DNA from 3 places in the Aliiglaciecola sp. LCG003 genome. Region 1 is predicted to be linked to each of the others. Evidence: predicted binding sites of a transcription regulator. Region 1 holds the regulator's gene; each other region holds the start of a gene.

Region 1 (7,443 bases):
TAGCACCACCGCAACCTTAGCCATGGGGGATGCACTGGCGGTCGCCCTGCTGGATGCTAATGGATTTACTCCGGCGGACTTTGCCCTGTCTCATCCAGGTGGAAGTTTAGGTAGGCGGTTATTACTTACTATCGAAGATATTATGCATACTGGCAGTGAGCTTCCTCTAGTAAAAGAAGCACAGACCATTAGTAGCGCACTAATGGAAATATCCAGTAAAGGGCTAGGTATGACTGGCATCATTAATGATGAAGGTCTACTTAGGGGTATCTTCACTGATGGTGATTTACGCCGCATTTTGGACAATCGAATCGATATTCACTCGACGGCCGTCTCACAGGTCATGACCTCTAATAGTATAACCGGCCGAGCAGATATGCTTGCAGTTGAAGGATTGAATCTAATGGAAAAGCACAGAATAAGCGCACTGTTCGCAGTGGATGACAACAACTTACCTGTAGGTGCGCTAAATATGCACATGTTGCTCAAAGCTGGAGTGCTATAATGTCGACTATTGATACCCTGTATGGTCCGGTAAAGAACAACCTTATCCGTAAGCTGAGTAAAGTAAAACTACTGGTATGTGACGTGGATGGCGTGTTTTCTGATGGAAATATTTACATGGGTAACAGTGGGGAAGAGCTCAAAGCATTTAATACTTTAGATGGTTATGGTATCAAAGCGATGCTAAAAACCGGTGTAGAAGTGGCTATTGTCACCGGCCGAGAATCTGCCATAGTTGAGACTAGAATGTCCGCCTTAGGTGTATCCTTGATTGTACAAGGCGAAGAAAACAAAAAATCGGCCGTAAAAAAGATGATCAGCCACTTGGGAATTAAAAAAGAAAATGTAGCCTCCATTGGTGACGACGTTGGAGATATTGGCATGTTCCAAGAAAGCAATGTCGCTTTTAGCGTACCCAATGGCCACCCCTATGTTCGTCAACAAGCCGAGTATGTGACCCGTACCTATGGTGGCGCTGGGGCCGTGCGTGAAGTGTGCGATTTGATTTTGTTCGCCAATAATAAGTTAAATCATGTCTACGGAAGTAGCACATGAGTCGAATAACTATCAGTATCGGCCTATTATTTTTGTTGGTCTTATTGATTTATGTACCAAGCTGGATGAGCGCAGATCCACAAAACACCAATGAAACTAACGAAGAGTCTTGGCGACCTAACTATCAAGCACGTAACATGCGCAGTACTTTGTACAATGAGTTTGGTGAAATTAATCACCAAGTATTTGCCTTAAAGATGGAACATTATCAGTTATTAGGTTTCACACTCTTTAGTCAGCCACGTTACACCATATATGTGGCGGATCAACAAAACCCTTGGCATGTTGAGGCGACAGAAGGAACCTTGTACGACGACAACCGAATTCAATTGGAAACTGATGTTGAAATCCGCAGCTTGGACGAAAGTGGATTTATCCAAACCATCAAGACTCAATTTTTAGAAATTAATCTGGGAGACAAGACCATGATGTCAGATCAACCAGTACAAATTAACGGCAAAAATTTTGTTGTCATGAGCAATGGCTTTTCAGCAAACTTAGCCACACAAGAATATGAGTTAAAAGATCATGTCCAAACACAATATGCTCCGCGCTAGTGCACTAATATTTTTCATCGCCAGCAGCCAAGTTTCATTAGCTGACGAAAATGACTTTGAACTGCCCATAAAAGTCGATTCTCAATCTAATTTTTTTGATGGCAAAACCAAAACATCCATTTTTCGCAAAGATGTCAAAATCACTCAAGGTTCGTTGGAGATTTTAGCGGATGAAGTAGAAGTCATTGCCGGCCTAGGGGAAGGCAAAGAAATTTTCATCGCCAGAGGAGAGCCTGCCAAGTATACCCAGAAACTTGATGATGGAGGCTCCATAAGTGCCGCTGCGAATGAAATCAAATATGAAGTCAGTAGCAGAACCCTAACCCTTTCTGGAAATGCTGAGCTGAATCAGGATAGTAGTTTAGTTAAGGGTGAGTCGATTATCTTTAATATGGAACTGGAACAACTGGTAGCAGAGAGCAGCGACAACGGTGAAGGTGGAGTAACCGCGATTTTTCAGCCGGACAGTTTACGCAAAAAATCAGATGATAAAGAATCTGAGCAGCAACTTGAACAGGATAAAAAACCTTAATGGCTACCTTAAGAGCAACCAATCTAGCCAAAGCGTACAAATCTAGACAAGTAGTACGCGACGTTAGCTTAGAGGTGTCCACTGGACAAATTGTCGGTTTGTTGGGTCCCAATGGCGCGGGTAAAACCACTACATTCTATATGATAGTGGGCTTGGTGCCCTTGGATAAAGGCGAGATCATGATTGATCAGAAAGAACTGACCTTTCAGCCCATGCATATCAGAGCCCGCGAAGGTATAGGTTATTTACCTCAAGAGTCGTCCATCTTTCGCAAGCTTACTGTGTATCAAAATATTATGGCTATTTTGCAAACCCGCAAAGAGCTAAGCGCTACACAGCGAGAAGAACAAGCCGATTCTTTGTTAGATGAATTCAATATTAACCACATTCGAAACAGTTTAGGAATGAGCCTGTCTGGTGGCGAAAGACGACGAGTTGAAATTGCCAGGGCCTTGGCTGCATCCCCCGAGTTTATTCTGCTTGATGAACCTTTTGCTGGTGTTGATCCTATTTCGGTAAATGATATAAAAAAGATTATTCAACACTTGCGCGAGCGAGGTATTGGGGTGTTAATAACGGATCATAATGTTCGGGAAACTTTGGATGTCTGTGAAAAAGCCTATATAGTAAGTCATGGTGAACTGATCGCATCAGGCACCGCAGAAGAAGTATTAAATAATCAACAAGTGAGAGATGTATACCTTGGTGAGCAATTCAAGCTATAGTTAAGGTATCAAGAATTTAACCCACAGCTTTCTGGCTAACTGAGTAAGAACTTAAAAAATAAATGAAACCCTCGTTACAGTTAAAATTTAGCCAACAACTCACAATGACTCCGCAGCTTCAGCAGGCTATTCGATTGCTGCAACTGTCGACCCTTGATCTCCAACAGGAAATACAAGAGGCGCTTGAGTCTAATCCGTTATTGGAGATAGAAGAAGGCTCTGATGGCCCTAGCGGTGACGCTGCATTAGCTGAAAATAATGGTAACGAAGCGGACGAGATTATCTCTGCAAGTGCCGACACTATGGACACAAATGAGGCATTAGAGAAAAACGATTTACCTGACGAATTACCCATTGATAGTACTTGGGATGACTACATTAGCGCGTCTTCCGCTCCGGCTTCCATCAGCGGTGGTGGTGGTGATGATGACCAAATATTTCAAGGTGAAACCACAGACAACATCCAAGATCATTTGTTGTGGCAAATGCGCCTCACTCATTTTTCCGATTTAGATATCGCCATCGCTACCGCAATTATTGATTCAATTGATGAATCTGGCTATTTAACCATGAGCACCGAAGAGGTGTTAGCCAGTCTCGATGATGATGAAGTAGAGCTTGACGAAGTAGAATGCGTACTCAAGCGCATTCAAATGTTTGATCCCATAGGCTCAGGTTCTCGCTCCCCACAAGAATGCCTAATGATTCAGCTCAATCAATTTTCAGCGGACACACCTTGGTTAGCTGAGGCTAAATTATTAATTGGTGAGCATGCGGAACTTCTCGGCAGTAAAGATTATCGTACTCTTATGCGTAAGACGCGTTTGAAAGAAGAAGAGTTACGGGAAGCCATGCGCTTGTTGCAAACATTGAATCCACGTCCTGGAAGTGCATTACTTATTGGTGAGCCTGAATATGTTATTCCTGATGTAACGGTAATGAAAAAAAGTGGCAGATGGCAAGTCGAATTAAATCCAGACAGCTTGCCCAAGTTAAACGTGAATCAGCAATATGCAGCAATGAGCCGTAGTGCCAAAAATACCAGTGACAGCCAATTTATCCGTTCTCATATGCAAGAAGCCAAATGGTTTATTAAAAGCCTTGAAAGCCGAAATGATACCTTGTTAAAAGTGGCCAATTGTATCGTTCAACAGCAAATTGGATTTTTCGAGCACGGCCCGGAAATGATGAAACCTATGGTGTTAAATGACGTCGCGGAAATGGTCGACATGCATGAATCAACCATTTCAAGGGTAACTACGCAAAAGTATATGCATACACCCCGTGGGATTTTTGAATTAAAATACTTTTTCTCAAGCCACGTGGCGACTGACTCAGGTGGAGAATGTTCATCTACCGCCATACGCGCTCTGATTAAAAAGCTGGTAGCGTCTGAAATTACGACGAAACCATTAAGCGATAGCAAAATTGCTCAACTGTTGGCTGACCAAGGTATACAGGTTGCCCGACGGACCATAGCAAAATATCGGGAGTCTCTTTCGATCCCACCGTCTAATCAACGCAAGAGCCTGCTGTAGGCTCATCAACAGAAGGAAGACGCTTTATGCAAATTAACCTTACTGGCCATCATGTAGAAATTACAGATTCATTGCGAGACTATGTAGACACGAAATTTACTAAGTTAGAACGACATTTTGACCATATAAACAATGTTCATGTAATCCTAAATGTCGAGAAACTCAATCAAAAAGCCGAAGCAACCGTTCACATGACAGGAGGCGAAGTTTTCGCCACTTCTGAGCATAACGACATGTATGCGGCTATTGATAGTTTGATTGACAAGCTTGATCGACAGGTGATCAAGCATAAGGAAAAAGTTAAGCGCCATTAACCTAAAATTTGAATCTTAATGGAAATTAGAGACATACTTACTCCTGACTGCACAAGCTGTGCAGTTCAGGGGACGAGCAAAAAGCGTATATTAGAAATCATCAGTCAACTCGCAGCCCAAAAGCTGCCCGACATTGATCAAACCGATATACTTACGAGCCTGTTAAGTCGTGAAAAACTTGGTAGCACTGGAATTGGTAATGGCATTGCGTTACCCCATGGCCGTTTGCAAGGCATTGATAAGGTTTTGGCCATATTAATAACCTGTAAACCCGCTATAGCCTTTGATGCTATAGATAATTGTCCGGTTGACATTTTCTTCGCCATTTTGGTTCCTGAAGAACAAGCCCAAGGGCATTTGCAAACCTTGGCAACCATAGCAACTAGACTCAGTGATAAGGAAGTCCTTAAAGTACTCCGAAAATGCGAGACTGATGGGCAATTGTATGAGGCAATCATTGGATGAAATTGATCATCATAAGTGGCCGTTCTGGCTCAGGTAAGTCTATCGCTCTGCGGGCCTTAGAAGATTTAGGTTATTACTGTGTTGATAATATTCCGGTCAACTTACTACCCACCCTTACTCACACAGTGGTGGACGAATACGATCAGGTGGCAGTCAGTATCGATGTACGGAATTTACCTAAGATCCCGGGGGAATTAGTAGAGATACTTGACTACTTACCCTCCACTTGGGATATGACCATTGTCTATCTAGATGCCAGCGACGATATGCTGATAAAACGATTCAGCGAAACCCGTCGTCTGCACCCTCTTTCACGCCAGAACAAATCTTTGTCTGATGCAATTCAAGCCGAAGGACAGCTATTAGCGCCTATCGCTGAGCGAGCCGATTTATACCTGGATACTGATAAATTATCGGTACATCAACTAGCTGAATTAGTTCGTGAACGTATCTTAGGTAAAAAGAGCTCAAGATTAGTATTGGTATTTGAATCATTTGGCTTTAAGTACGGGATCCCTAAAGACGCCGACTATGTGTTTGATGCCCGCTTCTTACCCAACCCACACTGGGAGCCGGATTTAAAACATCTTACGGGCCTTGATGCTGCGGTTGAAATATTTCTTGGCTCTCAACCTATAGTGACTAAATTTATTTGGCAAATCCAAAACTTAATCTCCACATGGCTGCCCCACCTAGAACGTAACAATCGCAGTTATGTGACAGTAGCTATCGGGTGCACTGGGGGTCAACATCGTTCGGTATTTGTGGCCGAATCCTTAGCCAAGACCTTTGGGGCGTCCCATCCAGATGTTCAGATCCGTCACCGAGAATTAAACCGTTGATCCGTTGTGAAAGGAAAATGGTTATCGTCAACAAACTCGGCCTTCACGCCCGAGCAGCGACTCAACTGGTTAAACTCGCCACCCAATTTGATGCCGAAGTCACCTTGCAACAAGGTAAAAAAAGCACTTCCGCTGTCAGTGTGCTTGGATTGATGATGTTAGAAAGTTATCAGGGCCGCGAGGTTACTGTGATCAGCGAAGGGCCAGATGCAGAAATTGCTATGGAAGCCATTGAAAAGTTGATTGTCGAAAAATTCAACGAACAAGAATAAGCTCATCCTGCAAAAATATAAACAAACGATGCAGAAGCTAATATAATTGCTGACCTGACTCCCTTACTCCACTAAACTATTAATAAGTTTAATCTTTTCATCAAGCTGTAGGTTCATGGCAGAAGCCCTAGAAGTTAAGCACGCCCAACGACAGCTCAAGGCAATTAATCAAGCCTTGAGTAGTGGCCGTTTTGTGCATGTGCACAAAGTGCTTCACGATATGCCTGCTAGTGATATAGCCCTACTGCTTGAATCAACTCCGACCAAATCTAGGTACGAGTTGTGGCAGATGCTTGACCCTGATTTTTACGGTGATGTTCTCGAAGAACTGTCAGAGGATGTCCGTAATGGCATTATCGGTCAAATGGTGCCAGAAAAAGTGGTCGATGCCCTTGAAGATATGGACATCGATGATTTGGCCGAAACCCTCAGCAGCCTGCCACAATCGGTCAGTAATGATGTGCTGCAGTCCATGGACGAGCAAGATCGTTTGCGCGCAGTAAAAGCCCTATCTTATGGAGAGGATACTGCCGGCTTTATTATGAATACCGACACCATCACCCTGCGTGCTGATGTCACTATCGAAGTAATACTAAGATATCTGCGCTTGCGAGGTGAAATACCAGAAAGTACCGATACCTTTTATGTGGTCAGTCGCAATGACACCTTAATCGGTACAGTCGCGGTAACCAAACTGCTTACTGCGTTACCCGAGCTGTCGATTAGCGATTTAATGGATGAAGAGCCAGAAGCTATCCCGATAGACATGCCTGAGAAAGATGTAGCCAAATTATTTGCTCGCTATAATTGGTTGTCTGCACCAGTTGTAGATGAAAACCACCAGCTTTTAGGTCGAATTACCATTGATGATGTTGTCGATATCATTCGTGAAGACGCTGAGCACTCAATGATGAGTATGGCCGGTTTGGACGATGAAGAAGATACCTTTGCGCCGGTGTTACAAAGTACCCAAAGGCGTTCGGTGTGGCTGGCGGTCAATTTGGTGACAGCCTTACTCGCGGCTGCAGTCAGTGATTTATTTGAAGCAACACTGAGTCAATTAGCGGTCCTTGCAATCCTCAATACCATAGTGCCCAGTATGGGCGGGGTCGCAGGCAACCAAACCTTGACTCTGGTTA
Region 2 (7,443 bases), 1.2 Mb from region 1:
AACTCACAGAACTGTTTGGCATCTTTGGCAAAAAATCGGTCAATATTCTGAAAAATAAAGTCGGCGTTATTGCCCTCTCCAAATAGCTTCTTGCCCTTCACACCAAAAAGCTTTAAACCCACCCCCATTGTTGAGCTTAAGTCAGGGCTAGTAGGGCCGGTATCACTGGAAAAGCGCACTGCGCATTCATATTTATCACCGGCAAAAATACCTAATTTGCACTCAGCTTTTATGTCATCTCTGATGTTGAAATGCCCATAAACAATACCATGCTGTTTTCTGAATACCGCTCGTCGGGCAGGTTTGCTGCCACTGGCAATATCGCGTTTTTGCCCCAAATCAACGAACATCTGTTTCAATCGTTCTGTAGGGTCTGCCTGCCCCTCCCAGCATTTGACAGTATTGGCTGATGGCTCTTTATCCACTGATGAGTGTTTATTCGAATTGTGTTTCATAACTCTTCCCTAAAGTTTTGTAATTTAAAAATAAATTGAAGATAACCAAGGAAAGAAAGGGGCTAAATAGACACAGGCAACCTTGCTACAGCATCTTTTGTACAAAAAATAGCCTAATACAGATTGATTGATTGGGCAAATAAATAACCTAATTAAGCACATTGAGTTTGCTTGACCTTTTAGCCAAGTCACTCGACAAAACGGTATATACAAGAGATTTGTGTCGGATTTTTTTACACATATAAAAGCTGAACAGTTGTACTTTTTATAACCAAATGAAATATAAGGGTAATATTTTTTGGCCTGATATGTGCTTGTTTGCCACTGCGATATTACAAGACTTACATTCTTTGGGTTAATTGAATCTATTCTAAGTTGTAAAAAATAAAACTTCGGGAAAACCATGATTAAGAGAATACTATTTTTTGCTTTAATTTTGTCCGCACCACTTGGGTCAAACGCAGCTGTGATTGATTTTGAGGGCGTTGTCCCTGACAATTCATCAATGATACAGGTTTCACCCTATTCAGAAGACGGTTTTATTTTAAACAGTTCAAGAGTACCCGAACCGGTAGACGGGATTTTTGGAGCCAATGCGGTAAATAGCAACGGCAGTGCAGTTTTTGGCTGGTGCCTTAGATGTGGCATCGGTAATATGATTTCCGTTGCAATGAGTAACGCTAAGAACTTCAACCTGTTGTCTTTTGATTTTTCAAATTTAGATTTAACCCCTGCAATGGGTATTATTGAAGTGACGGGCTACCTATCTAGCGGCGGCAGTGTCACTGCCTCTGTCGACACTTCAAATGCATGGGTAACCGAATCATTGAATTGGACTGGCTTAACCAAGGTAGACTTCTTTGGGCGTGTAGGGGCAGATAGCATGAACTTTAATCCAGCCCTTGATAATTTAGTAGTACAAGCTCAAGAGCCTGCTCAAGTACCTACTCCAGCGCCTTTAGCTTTGCTTGGCTTAGGTCTAGTTGCGCTAGCGCTGACCCGTCGCAGAAATATAGTTTCATAGATATAGTATTAGGGCCGTGTTAATTAGTTCTGTTCAGCAACAGAATTTAATTTTCACAGGCCCTTCTGATTACAACAACCTGACTAAAAGCTTAGCGTTGCTTCAACTGCTCAACAAAGGCTTTTGGAGATAATCCCGACTCGTCTTTAAAACAATTGCTAAAGTACGAAGGGGTAGAGAATCCTACATCGTATGCCACGTTAGAAATTTGCCCCCCTGCAATTAACTTTTCTTCGAAAATTAAAGAAATTAAAGGGTCAGAGTAACTTGAAACTCGTTTGCTAAAACTATTGAGTAGACGGGCACAAACCGAGTGTATAGATGTAATGCAACAAACCTCCGAGACAGCCCTTTTTGAGGAAATAGAATCGGCGCTAATACTCGGATAATTTACTAAAATCTCCAAAAAACAGCTGCAACTTAGGGACATTCGAGCCATTTGAACTGAATATCCCTCAAAAACTAACTAAACACTGATTCCATGAATGTAAACTCAGTTTTGCGCAATGCCTGACGTTAATTTAAAAACAATATGCAGATCGTTTGCTTCAAAGCACTATCAGTCTGTTTCCACGACTAGATAGTAAATGCGATGCCTGTTCAACGTAAGTTTCCGATCGTCTAGTGTTTGCCCGCTGCTCTAAATAACTCAGTCAAATCATATAAATCATTCATCGAACGATCCCCATAGACATTTTGCATCGCACAAGCTATCTCAAGAAATATCCAAGTACAGGCGCTGTGACATATATCCAACGTTTTTGGAGTGTATTGAATTTGAACATTCACTTCCATATGTTATTTCTCGTATGCTTGATCACCAAAAGCGTGGAAAATAAAATTCACACGCGTCAAACAGCCAAGCCATAATGTGAACTTTATTACAAGTAACACCATGGTTATATTCGCCTGACTATCTATAAGCTGTTCGACTCGTTCGGACTTTGTACACACCCGAACAGCTTAAATCGTACAAAAAACGTCCATAAATTTTACACTATTTTATGATGAAATAAAAAAAACAATATAAAACAGATGCTTGAATATTGGCATGAAGTTTGAATTATCAGTTTTTTAAACTCTTAATTTCACTCATATAAGGAATGATGCAGCATGAAAAAGATTTTCTCATATTTACTATTTGTGATTTACACAAGTGCGTCACACGCGGCTCCAATTTTTAGCTTTGATGAGCCAGGTAACTCTTTTACAAATGGAAGTTGGGACTTCGCCCTTAACTTTGAAGTTTTGAACCAAGTAACGGTAACGGGGCTAGGCTACTATGCAGATCCCAATACTAATGCTGTCGATGATAATGCTGTTGCGCTTTATGATTCGAACCAGAATTTGCTTGCAAGCGTTGTTGTTACTAATACTTTCGATGTTTTTAACTTTTTCAGATATGTAACAATAACTGAACTCGTGCTTGATCCAGGTATCTATCAAGTTGTGGGAGTAAGTAACGGCGATAATTATACTTGGGACAACGTGAACCACGTTTTCGATTCAAATATTGCATATATTTCTAACTCTTGGGCTTCAGACAGCGACGGTATTGCTAACTATGTTGGAGGGACTCAAACAGATTCAGAATTTGGATTTTCTGGCCCAAACGTCTTCATAGGCGATTCCAGAGAATTTACTGATCCTAATGCGGTGCCTGAACCTTCTGTCCTCGCCATTCTAGGTTTAGGTTTTGCTGGTCTAGCTATTCGACGCAGAAAACAAAAATAACGAGCTCTACTTTTGGTGCGTAATACTCAGTTACGCACCAATATTTCAATTATTTTCTCATAATGTTTTTCAAAACTTCTTAAATCCTTTATTTATCTATCTTATTGGATTGAAACTGACCATTTTTCTTATAGATAATTTTCAGTTTGAATTACTTAATGAGCGCTTGTAGCCTTCGGTGTTCCGTTGAACCTCAGTAATATCATCAAGACCTAACAGGTAAACCCTGATAAGGGCCTTTACTCAATGTCTGAGTAAATATTGTTCCTGCCACTTGTGGTATATACTCCCGTCGCTAATGCATATTCACCTTTTACCCTGACGCCCAATATCTTTGGCGCTTCTGGGCGTTCGACATTTCCAATGCCGTAAAGTGAACATCGATATTGCTGTGGTGGCGTCTTAGCATTTTTTTAGGTTGACAAAATAGATGCATATCTCCGTCCAATGTGTCCACCAATAGCCTCTGGTGGAATTAGGCTGACAGCAATTTCAGCGCTGCGTCTAATTCCCTCATAAGCGTATATTTTCCAATGTATTTGCGGAATTTTGAAATCCAATGGAATATCGTGCAGCACATTTACTATTTTTCACTGACTAGAGTAGAGAAATTTGGGGTAAATTAATTCCGCTCATCAACAGAGTTAAATAAGCTACCTTCGTTGAATACTGCAGCCTAGCGGATGATTTAGTGCTGTTGGATCTGCTCAACAAAAGCCTTAGGTGACAAGCCAAATTCGTCTTTGAAGCAATGACTAAAATATGAAGGAGAAGAAAATCCAACATCGTAGGCCACATTTGAAATTTGGCCTCCTTCGATTAATCTTTGCTTAGCCATGTTTAAACGGTACTTCCTAAGTAAATCAACAAACCCGAAATTGGTTAAAGCATTTAGTTTGCGGCTTAATTGCCTATCGCTTACCGCTAAGAGGTCCGCAGCCTGACATTTGTCGAAAGTTCTGTCTAAATAATTGGTTTCAATCAAATGGACAAATTTTTCAAAAAAGAGCCTATCTCGCTCAGAGTAAAAATCAGTATCACTGATCTCGAAAAGGTTTTTCTCGTTTTCAAATTGACTTGGTTCTGCAAAATGATTTTTCACCTTTTCCCTGATAACTAATAACCGTCGAATTCGAGCTAAAAGTTCTGCTTTATTGAAAGGCTTGAAAATATAGTCATCCACATTATGCGTCCAACCATCCATTTGGCTGTTTAGATCGGCTTTCGCTGTCAATAAAACTATAGGGATATGGCAAGTTAAGTCGTTTTCCCTAATAGCATCAGATAACTCGAAACCATCAATTTTTGGCATCATTACATCCGAGAGAATCAAATCAGGTATTGCTTCAATTGCTTTTTGAATGCCATGTTCACCATTATTAGCAATCATACAGTGGTATTTTTCAGATAGTAAATCACACAAATATGAACTCATTTCCATGTCATCTTCTACAATCAGAACCGTCTCCAGCTGATCGGTATTGGCCTCTTCTAGCTCTTTTTCAAATTCAAATGTCGGGCTGTCCTCCAAAACGTGAGGCGACACTTTAACTTCTTTTAAATCTATTTTACTTTCTGTATTGATGTCAGAAATAGGTAGGTGAACAGTGAAAGTAGCGCCTAATCCTGGCGAGCTTTCAACGGAAATAGTACCGCCATTCGCATGTATTAGTTCCTTCACAACTGCCAGGCCCAAGCCCGTTCCGACTATATTCTGTGCATTGCTTAATCTCGTGAAGCGATCAAAAATAGAAGTGAGATCTTCTTGCTTTATGCCCAGTCCTTGATCGGAAACTTGTATCACAACATAGTCATTTTCGTTGTATGCATATACCTCTATATTCTTATATTTTGGAGTGTATTTATAAGCATTGACTAGCAGATTTGACAGTATTTGCTCTAGTGAATCATTAATTAGGCGGGCATTACCTTCACTTCGATTGTCAAAAATCAAAGTCTGATCTTTAAGACGGGTAGTGGAACGAAATGCTTCAACAATAATTGATATAGACTTGTGTAAATCATAAAGTATTTTTTCATTAGCTCTGCAAGAGTCTATTTGGGAAAGTACAAGGATCTGGTCGATGATGTTTGAAATTCGATGGGCATTCCTGCCAACTATTTCAATATACTTTTTTTGCTCGTTGTTATTGCACAAATCGTTTATTTGCTCTAGCGGCCCAGAAATCAGTGTTAATGGAGTTCTGAGTTCATGGGATGCATTTGCATATAATGCTTCCTTATCCCTTAACATTTTTCCGAGTTTGTTTTGGCTTCTTGCTAGCTCAATTGTTCGACCTAAAACTAAATCTTCTAGTTTCTCTGTAAATTTAACTGATTGTATGGTTCTGTATTTGAAAAATAATAGGAGGCTTAAGCAACAGAAAATAATGTAAAACATATAGGCTGGCCAAGTTTGCCATATTGGGGGTAAGATGGATAGTCGAATTGAACTGATAGGTTGCTCTACGAAACTTTTTGGGTCTTTTACACGAACTTCAAAAGTATAGGTTCCGCTAGGTAAAGTGGAATAAGTGGCTGTGTATTCGGAAGGGGAGCCATCAATCCAAGTTTCATCCAGCCCCTTGAGCCTATATTCAAATCCTAAAATTTTTCGATCTATAAAGTTGTTCGCAGCAAATTTTATCCTAAATAAGTATTCGTCATTAGATATTTCAATTGCCTCATTTTGACTAATTGCTTCATTCAAAGCCTGGCGTTTAGAAATAGTCCCATGCCCTTCTCTATTGAGCACTTCAAAATCGACAAAAACGGCTTCTGTCACCTTATTCACGCGCTCGTTTAGATAAATATTTGCTGTTTTCGTATTTATTAAATAATTTTCGGTGTCCCCAGCAACCAAAATTTGATCGTTTGGTAAATTAAGAGATGCTGTTATCTCAAAATCTACATCATTAATTCCTTCTTCTTTACCAATCCGAATTGAAGTTTTATTTTTGTGATCGTATCGGATCAGGCCTTGATTTGTCATGACCCAAAAATACCCATCGGTGTCTTGCAAAAGTTCTCTGATATGCCGTGAGCCTCCCGTATGTTTAGAATCAATATATTGAACACTTTTAGATTCTAAATCGTAGTAACCAAGGCCTCCTCCGTCAGTACAGATCCAAATCAATCCATCTCGATCTTCAAGAAGACAATTATTGATGAATGCATTTACAAAAACGTTATGAGATAAATCCATACTTTTTAATTCATCTAGGTCTAATTCTAGTATTCCAAATAGCCTGAGCGCTATGAAGACTCTGCCATCTATGGTTTTAAGCAAGAGATCCACCACAACGTCTTCAGCTAATATATTCAGCTGCCCATCAATTTGATACTGATATAAACCTGGCCTATTACCTCCGGATATTCCTAACAAGTATTTGCTATCTGACAAAGGTAAAATTGAAGATATAAATCCTCCGTTAATATCGACTTGGCTAGATGTTGATTCGTATTTACCAAGCTCGTTTTCATGAAGTATCTGGAGACCAAGTTCATCAGATGTAACTATTAAAGTTTCTTTGCCTATTCTGCTTATTGAATTTACAAAGCCGTTATAGTCAGATACTTTTCTAATGGAATTAGACTTTAATTCAAGCATGAACAACTTATCTTCGATAGCTAGTATTACATCATCCGAATCAGATAATGAATATTGTATAGTTTCAATTGTAGAAGGAAGCATATTTAATTTAGTGAGAGAAGATGAAAATTCGCTATAAGAACTTAAACCGATCAGAGGTGCAGAAAAGATGAACCCACCATTTGACAGAACCTCAACATCATATATTTCACTAGAATTGTATGTGGGTAAATGTATGGCAGGAGTTTGACGTGGTGTAGTCAAACCTTCTTTAAAGTCGACTAACTTAAATCCATATTGATAAATCCAAAGTTTACCATTAGAAGTCTCGAATATTTGAGAAATACTGCTTTTAAAAGAAATATCAAAGAATAGTTCATCAGTATTTGTAAACAAATCATACACTATTAACCCCGCAGTAGTGCCTATTAATATAAGATTGTCATTGTTCAAGAATAAAGTATTGATACCTCTATGTTCATCTTTCAAAGAATTCAATTTGACTTCTGAAATTTTCGAGTTTTGTATTTTGAAGAGTCGTGAATAGCTATCAATAACGAATAATATCTCATTAGCATAATAAATTTTTGTAATATCTTTTGTATCAAATATTTTGAAGTCAAGAACTTGTGTCATCT
Region 3 (7,443 bases), 160 kb from region 1:
TTGTGTTTTGACGTGATCCATCAAATCACATCCTGTCGTCATTGAACTTAAAATAGTAGTATCTGAAATGGGTGAACATTGATCACCAAATACACTGCCATTTAATACCGCGGCGAAACAAATCATCATGAATACCTCAGGATTGGCCAACATTTCATTTTGGGCAATGATCCACATCAATGGCATCGCTAATGGGAATGCAATAGCATAAGTCCCCCAACTGGTGCCGGTTGAAAAGGCAATTACGATAGTAAGCAGTTGTAAAACCATAGGCAAAATCCAGTAGGGTAACTCTTCGCCGAGCAGTTCAACTAAGTAAATGCCCCCGCCTAACTGCTTGCTGACCGCGCCAATTGTAATTGCTAACATGAGGATCACAGAAGCGACAACGACTCCTTTCCAGCCAGTACCTAATCCTTCAAGTATTCCTCTAAGGCCCATGCCTTTGCCCATCGCCATCGCGATAGCAAGAAATAATGCGGCACCAAACGCCCAATGTATTTGCGGTGAGCCAGTGAGAACAAAGGTCAACACTGCCACTAAGATCAAACTGACTAGAGGTAAAACAAACTCCAGCCAATGAGGAAAATAACCTGCAGGCGTATCAACCTGTCGTAGCTCTTTTGCGCTAATAGGCGCTGCATTGGGTGCATCCAATTGTCCGGTAAGACGAGCTCTTGCAATTGCTTTTTGCATAGGACGACCGGAAAAACGAGTGAACTCCAAACTTAATAGCAAGGTGCCCACCACGGCGAATATTCCATAGAAACTAAATGGGATGCTGGAAAAGAAAAACTGAATGCGGTCAGCTTCCGTGGCCAAGAAAGCCACGCCCGGTACAAATATAAAGGTTTGTATATATGCAGGCCAAGCATTAAAAGCAATAACTGAAGCAATAGGTGATGCAGTGGAGTCCACCACATAACTGAGTTCTTCATGACTGACATTGGCTTTGTCTGCCATGGGTTTTACCGTGGTGCCAACTAACACCGTACTCATAGTCCCGCCTTGGAAAAATAACACTCCGAGCATCCAAGTGACCAATTTGGCCGAGCGCGGTCCCTTTACAAAGCGACGACTCATCATTTCTGCAAATGCAGCAGCTGCGCCGGTTTTTGCCCATATCCCCATCAATCCACCCAAAAGCCATAGATACAATATGAGAATTGAGGCCGCATCGGCCGTAGCCATGTTAGGGATGAGGATGTCCGCACTGATATCGAACTTACCTATCATGAAACCTCCCACTACGATTCCGCTAAATAATGCCAATAAAGGCTCGCGGCTGATTAGACATAGTGCGATGGCAATAAAGGCGGGCAGCAAAGACCAGATACCATAGTGGTAATCGGCCTTCAGTAAAATCGGATTGGTGTTGTCACCATCGAGTATTACCCATTGCTGTTTCAATGTTGGGGCTTCGGTGAGTGTGTCTAAATTGCGCTGTCTAAGTGGTGAGTCTTGATAGGCTACTGGCGTTCCAATGGCTTGCTCTTTGCCTCTGCTAATATAGACGATTTGCCCCTGTGCATTTTCAAAGGTTTGATATTGCAATCGAGACTCTACCCAAGAGGCTGACAAATTAAAATTGACCCACAGCCCAGCGATCAGACCAAAAATAATGCATACCAAGGTCAAAATATTTTGCATTTTACTCATTAAATAGACACTCTTAATTCAGCGAATGAAATAAATTATCATATTTGTGATTCTTTATGATCTGTTCATCACGAAAAACGGTAATTTTACTGAAGTCAAAACAAAACAATAGGATAGAATTATGCGGATAATTTCACTTTCGGCGCTGATAATAGCTGCTGGATTTCTCAGTAACTTAGTATCTGCACAGGATAGATTTGCGGATGTAGAAATTCAATCACAACATTTAGGCGGCTCAGTGTATATGATGACCGGCGCAGGTGGAAACATTGGCGTGTCTGCCGGCGATGAAGGCTTGCTGATCATCGATGATCAATTTGAACCTTTGGCCGAAAAGATTTCCAATGCGTTGGACCAAATTGTTAAAGGCAAACTCCGTTATGTGATAAATACTCATTATCACGGCGATCACACAGGTTCGAATGTGTATATGCGTGAAGTTCGCGATGCGACGGTGTTCGCACATGACAACGTGCGCACTCGGTTAGCTTCAAAGCCCGATCATAAGCATGCAGAACTTCCTGTTGTTACTTATGCGCAAAGCGTCAATATACATTTCAATGGTGAAACCCTAGATGTGTTCCACCTCTCCTATGCCCATACCGATGGTGACAGTGCGGTTTATTTTAAACAGGCCGACGTGTTACATGCCGGTGACGTGTTCTTTAAAGATAGATTCCCATACATAGATCTTGACGCTGGCGGTTCGGTGGCAGGCTATATAGCCGGTGTTGAACATTTGTTAACCTTAGTTTCAGATCAAACAAAGATAATTCCAGGGCATGGCGACCTTGCTAATAAAGCTGATATGCAGCGTTTCGTCGATATGATTAAAGCTACATCGGCCGAAGTAAAGCAGCATAAAATTAATGGCATGACGGTTGATGATATCGTTGACGCTGGCTTAGACGAGCAGTGGAAAGATTGGGCTTGGCAATTTATATCTGAAGAGAAATGGATAAAGACCCTTTATCAATAGAGCTTGTCAGCGCCGGTGAAGCAGATATGCCTACACTGCATAGTTGGTTCGACTCGGTAAAAACCATTCGTGACTGGGGTGGTCCTAATATGGACTACCCTTTGACGCTAAAAGCACTTGCATTACAAATTCAGTTGCATGACTTACACTCCTTCAAACTCGAAGATTCAGCGGGTAATATGTTGGCCTTTGGTCAATGCTATATACGCTGCGGTCGAGCACACTTTGCACGTCTGGTGGTGGCACCAAGTAAACGGGGTTTAGGGTTAGGTGGCTTGCTGGTGCTTAAATTAATCGAGCTAGCACCGAGCCTATTGGAAACTAACGGGTATTCACTATTTGTTGCTAAAGATAATAAAGTTGCCGAACAACTTTACCGTTCCTTAGGCTTCCTGCCAACTGACTATCCCGAGACACCATCGGCTGAAATGGCCTGTTACCTATATATGACCCGCAAGTAAAGCTGGCGAGTCTATGCACATTAGTTGCCACTGGATGCGCCCCAAGCTTGTGCAATTCGCACCAAGCTGGTTAACTTCTACTGATTACCCGTTGTGAACAATATGTTAAGTGACTGATTTTAATGAATAATAAAGTTGGCACCAAGTCTGCAATGATAAACGTGCTGACGCATTAAAATGATAAAAACATCAAATGCGCAACACTGAATAATAATAAAAATATAAAGTTAAAAAAATTTTTAGATACCTAAGTGATCTAAAAATAAAGGCAAAGTCGCCCACGCAAACTTTCGTGTCCTGTAGTTTGCGTGGGTTTTTTTTTGGAAAAAAAGGAGCCAGACCATGCTATCTTCACCTCTTTCTGTCGCAGTCAAAAGTGTCAAACGCACAGCATCTAAGCTGGTTGCTGTGGGACTAATAGCTGGGTTGTTGTCGACAACGTCACAGGCCGCAGAATTGGGTTGGCCTGAAAAAGAAGAGCTCAAAATTGGTTTCATAAAGCTGACCGACATGGCGCCTTTGGCCATTGCTTATGAGAAAGGATACTTCGAAGATGAAGGCCTTTATGTGACTTTGGAAGCGCAGGCCAATTGGAAAGTGCTATTGGATAGAGTCATTGATGGTCAATTGGATGGCGCTCATATGCTTGCCGGCCAACCGCTGGGTGCGACAATCGGCTATGGCACTCAGGCACATATTATTACCGCATTTAGTATGGATCTGAACGGCAACGGAATTACCGTATCCAATGATATTTGGCAGCAAATGAAAGCCAATATCCCCCATCAAAATGGATTGCCAGTACACCCCATCAAAGCTGATGCGCTAAAGCCTATAGTTGAGAAATATCAGCAAAGCGGTAAGCCTTTTAAAATGGGCATGGTTTTTCCGGTTTCCACACATAACTATGAATTGCGTTATTGGCTAGCAGCAGGGGGAATTCACCCGGGTTTCTACGCCCCGCATAAAGGCGACACCAGTGGTCAAATTGATGCGCAGGCTTTGTTGTCGGTTACGCCCCCGCCACAAATGCCTGCAACTATGGAAGCTGGGACGATCCATGGCTACTGCGTAGGGGAACCATGGAATCAGCAAGCTGTATTCAAAGGTATAGGTGTGCCGGTAATAACCGACTATGAAATTTGGAAAAACAATCCAGAGAAGGTTTTTGGTGTTAGCAAAGAGTGGGCCGATAAGTATCCGAATACGCATATCAGGGTAGTAAAAGCGATGATCCGGGCGGCTAAGTGGTTGGATGAAAACAACAATGCTAACCGCGGTGAAGCCGTAAAAATACTAGCCAAGTCTCAATACGTGGGAGCTGATCCTGAGGTGATTGCTAATAGCATGACGGGAACCTTCGAATATGAAAAGGGTGATAAAAGAGAGGTACCTGATTTCAATGTGTTCTTCCGTCACAACGCCACCTACCCCTACTACAGTGACGCAATTTGGTACTTAACTCAGATGCGTCGTTGGGGACAGATCTCTGATGCCAAATCAGATGATTGGTTCATGCAAACCGCCAAGAGTGTCTATCGTCCGGATGTGTATGTTCTAGCAGCGAAGTCGCTCATCGCAGAAGGTAAAGCAAACGCTTCTGACTTTCCAGATTTTAACCAAGAAAGTGGTTTCAAACCCCCTCAATCGGATTTTCTAGACGGTGTGACTTACGACGGCACAAAACCCAATGCCTATTTGGAAAAGCTGGCCATTGGTTTGAAGGGCGACATAAAACTTTAATTTTAAATCCAGCATAGGTTCGCGCTTGTGCTGAATATTACTTTGATAAACCGGATGAGCATTAATGATTAAATCCACGCGCTTTCCAATTATGTCGCCAAACGTAAAGTTTGGTTTTGACAAAAGCCAACTGACCAACTTTGCGACAGGCTTAATTTTACCCACGTTAGGCATCATATTCTTTTTGCTAATTTGGAATGTGGCAGCTAGAAATATAGATACTTCTTTGGGGCAATTTCCAGGCCCTGCACAAGTCTGGGAGCAAACGAATACTTTGCTAGACGAACATTACGCTCAACAATCTAAAGCGGAGGAATTCTATCAGCGCCAAGAGGTACGTAATGCGCAGCGAGTGGCGGCCGATCCAAGTTATAAGCCTAAAATTCGTAACTTCACTGGCGCACCGACATTTTTCCAACAGATATGGACCAGCTTATACACGGTTATGATTGGTTTTATTATTGCCTCTTTGATTGCTGTACCGGTCGGAATTGCCTGCGGTTTGAGTAAATCCGCTTATGCGGCAATGAATCCATTGATTCAACTATTTAAACCCGTGTCACCCCTAGCATGGTTACCCCTAGTAACCATGGTGGTCAGTGCAGTCTATGTGAGTGACGACCCGATGTTTTCTAAGTCATTTATTACCTCTGCTGTGACCGTGTCCTTGTGTTGCTTGTGGCCAACGTTGATCAATACCGCAGTGGGCGTTTCATCGATTGACTCAGACTTAATCAATGTGAGTAAGGTATTAAGATTAGGGCCTATCACGCATATTGTCAAAATCGTGTTGCCTTCCTCAATCCCGATGATATTCACCGGATTGCGTTTGTCTTTGGGCATAGGTTGGATGGTATTAATCGCTGCTGAAATGTTGGCGCAAAATCCCGGATTAGGAAAGTTTGTTTGGGATGAGTTTCAAAATGGTAGCTCAGAATCCTTGGCGAGAATTATGGTGGCAGTACTCACTATTGGGCTTATTGGCTTTATTTTAGACCGTCTTATGCTGATATTACAAAGGCAGGTAAGTTGGGATAAGAATGCAATTACTCGTTGATCCTGCGAAAATAAGGAACCCTTACAATGACTAAACAACATCATTTAGAACTCACTCAAGTAGGAATTGATTTTCCCACCCCGACAGGAGTGTTTAATGCCCTTACTGACGTGAACTTGAGGATCAAAAAGGGCGAATTTATTTCGTTGATTGGACACTCTGGATGTGGAAAATCAACGGTGCTGAATATTGTGGCTGGTTTGCTGCAAGCCACCACCGGAGGTGTGATCCTAGACCAGACTGAAGTGAACGAGCCAGGCCCTGAGCGGGCGGTGGTGTTTCAAAATCACTCTTTATTGCCTTGGTTGTCAGTCTATAAAAATGTTGAGCTTGCAGTAAAACAAAGTCAACAGCCACGTAGCAAACAGCAGATTCGCGAATGGGTGGAGCATAACTTGGACTTGGTACATATGAGTCATGCTAGAGATAAATTACCTGCTGAAATTTCCGGAGGTATGAAACAACGGGTGGGAATAGCCCGAGCTTTGTCGATGCAACCAAAAGTCCTGTTGATGGATGAGCCTTTTGGCGCATTGGATGCGCTAACACGTGCCCACCTGCAAGATTCATTGATGGAGATCCAAGCAGAGTTAGGTAATACCGTCATTATGATAACCCATGATGTGGACGAAGCCGTGTTGTTATCAGATAGAATTGTAATGATGACCAATGGCCCGTCGGCCACAGTGGGGGAAATATTGTCAGTGGACTTAGAAAGACCACGCAATCGTATCGACTTGGCAGATAATGCCCAATATAACCATTATCGCCATGAAGTACTTAGGTTCTTATACGAAAAACAACGTAAAGTGGAAACGGTAACCCCTCGATCCGCAAAAAAAGCACAACAAAGTAAAGCGAATATCAATAGTGATGCTGCCTAATTATTTAAGCAGCATCATAAGTAAGTGCTATTGGGCGCTAAATACTTGAGACCCAGCAACCCACGTTTCTAATACTTGGGTTTTCCAAATATCCTCAGGCGGGATGCTAAAGATATCTCGGTCAATTAGAATAAAATCGGCCCATTTACCTTCGGTCAAGCCACCTAGTTTCTGTTCTTGATGAGCCGCGTAAGCACCGTCAATTGTGAAACCTTTAAACGCTTGTAGTAGCGTTAAAGATTGGCTAGGTATCCATCCATCATCTGGCTGATTGTTTCTATCTTGACGAGTAACTGCTGCGTGCAAACCGTAAAATGGGTTGGCTAGCTCTACTGGGAAATCTGAACCTAGGGCAAGGGGTGAGCCTTGCGCAACGAATCGTTGCCAAGCATAAGCGCCACGTAAGCGGTCTTTACCAATCCTATCCTCGGCCATATTCATATCGCTGGTGGCATGAGTAGGCTGCATTGCTGGAATGATATTTAGCAGTTTAAAGCGAGGAATATCATCAAGGCTAATGACTTGTGTATGCTCTACGCGATTGCGTAAATCTTCGCCGCCTAGAGATTTAAAGGTTTGTTCAAAGTTGTCCAGTGCCAAGCGATTTGCTCGGTCACCAATGGCATGATAATTAAGTTGGAATTTGCTGCCCAAGACTAA

Evidence for each region. The regulator sigma-54, encoded in region 1, starts transcription at its own class of promoters, with help from an activator protein. The targets are predictions, from matches to a motif close to GTTGGCACGNNNNTNGNNT.
Region 2: the regulator sigma-54 is predicted to act here: its motif matches at 2,525-2,543, upstream of QR722_RS02255 (PEP-CTERM sorting domain-containing protein).
Region 3: the regulator sigma-54 is predicted to act here: its motif matches at 3,234-3,252, upstream of QR722_RS16875 (CmpA/NrtA family ABC transporter substrate-binding protein).

Annotation. Positions count from the first base shown of each region.
Region 1 is NZ_CP128185.1:3,724,715-3,732,157, forward strand. Features, by position in the region: gene QR722_RS16200 (KpsF/GutQ family sugar-phosphate isomerase) at 1-505, shown strand, start outside; gene kdsC (3-deoxy-manno-octulosonate-8-phosphatase KdsC) at 505-1,059, shown strand; gene lptC (LPS export ABC transporter periplasmic protein LptC) at 1,056-1,616, shown strand; gene lptA (lipopolysaccharide transport periplasmic protein LptA) at 1,603-2,148, shown strand; gene lptB (LPS export ABC transporter ATP-binding protein) at 2,148-2,873, shown strand; gene QR722_RS16225 (RNA polymerase factor sigma-54) at 2,936-4,411, shown strand; gene hpf (ribosome hibernation promoting factor) at 4,438-4,725, shown strand; gene ptsN (PTS IIA-like nitrogen regulatory protein PtsN) at 4,744-5,190, shown strand; gene rapZ (RNase adapter RapZ) at 5,187-6,032, shown strand; gene QR722_RS16245 (HPr family phosphocarrier protein) at 6,050-6,304, shown strand; gene mgtE (magnesium transporter) at 6,420-7,443, shown strand, end outside.
Region 2 is NZ_CP128185.1:537,266-544,708, reverse strand. Features, by position in the region: gene QR722_RS02270 (LodA/GoxA family CTQ-dependent oxidase) at 1-455, opposite strand, end outside; gene QR722_RS02265 (hypothetical protein) at 859-1,479, shown strand; gene QR722_RS19370 (hypothetical protein) at 2,101-2,274, opposite strand; gene QR722_RS02255 (PEP-CTERM sorting domain-containing protein) at 2,593-3,213, shown strand; gene QR722_RS02250 (hybrid sensor histidine kinase/response regulator transcription factor) at 3,902-7,443, opposite strand, start outside.
Region 3 is NZ_CP128185.1:3,882,776-3,890,218, reverse strand. Features, by position in the region: gene QR722_RS16890 (Na+/H+ antiporter NhaC family protein) at 1-1,659, opposite strand, end outside; gene QR722_RS16885 (MBL fold metallo-hydrolase) at 1,781-2,638, shown strand; gene QR722_RS16880 (GNAT family N-acetyltransferase) at 2,614-3,099, shown strand; gene QR722_RS16875 (CmpA/NrtA family ABC transporter substrate-binding protein) at 3,442-4,842, shown strand; gene QR722_RS16870 (ABC transporter permease) at 4,934-5,899, shown strand; gene QR722_RS16865 (ABC transporter ATP-binding protein) at 5,926-6,783, shown strand; gene QR722_RS16860 (amidohydrolase) at 6,811-7,443, opposite strand, start outside.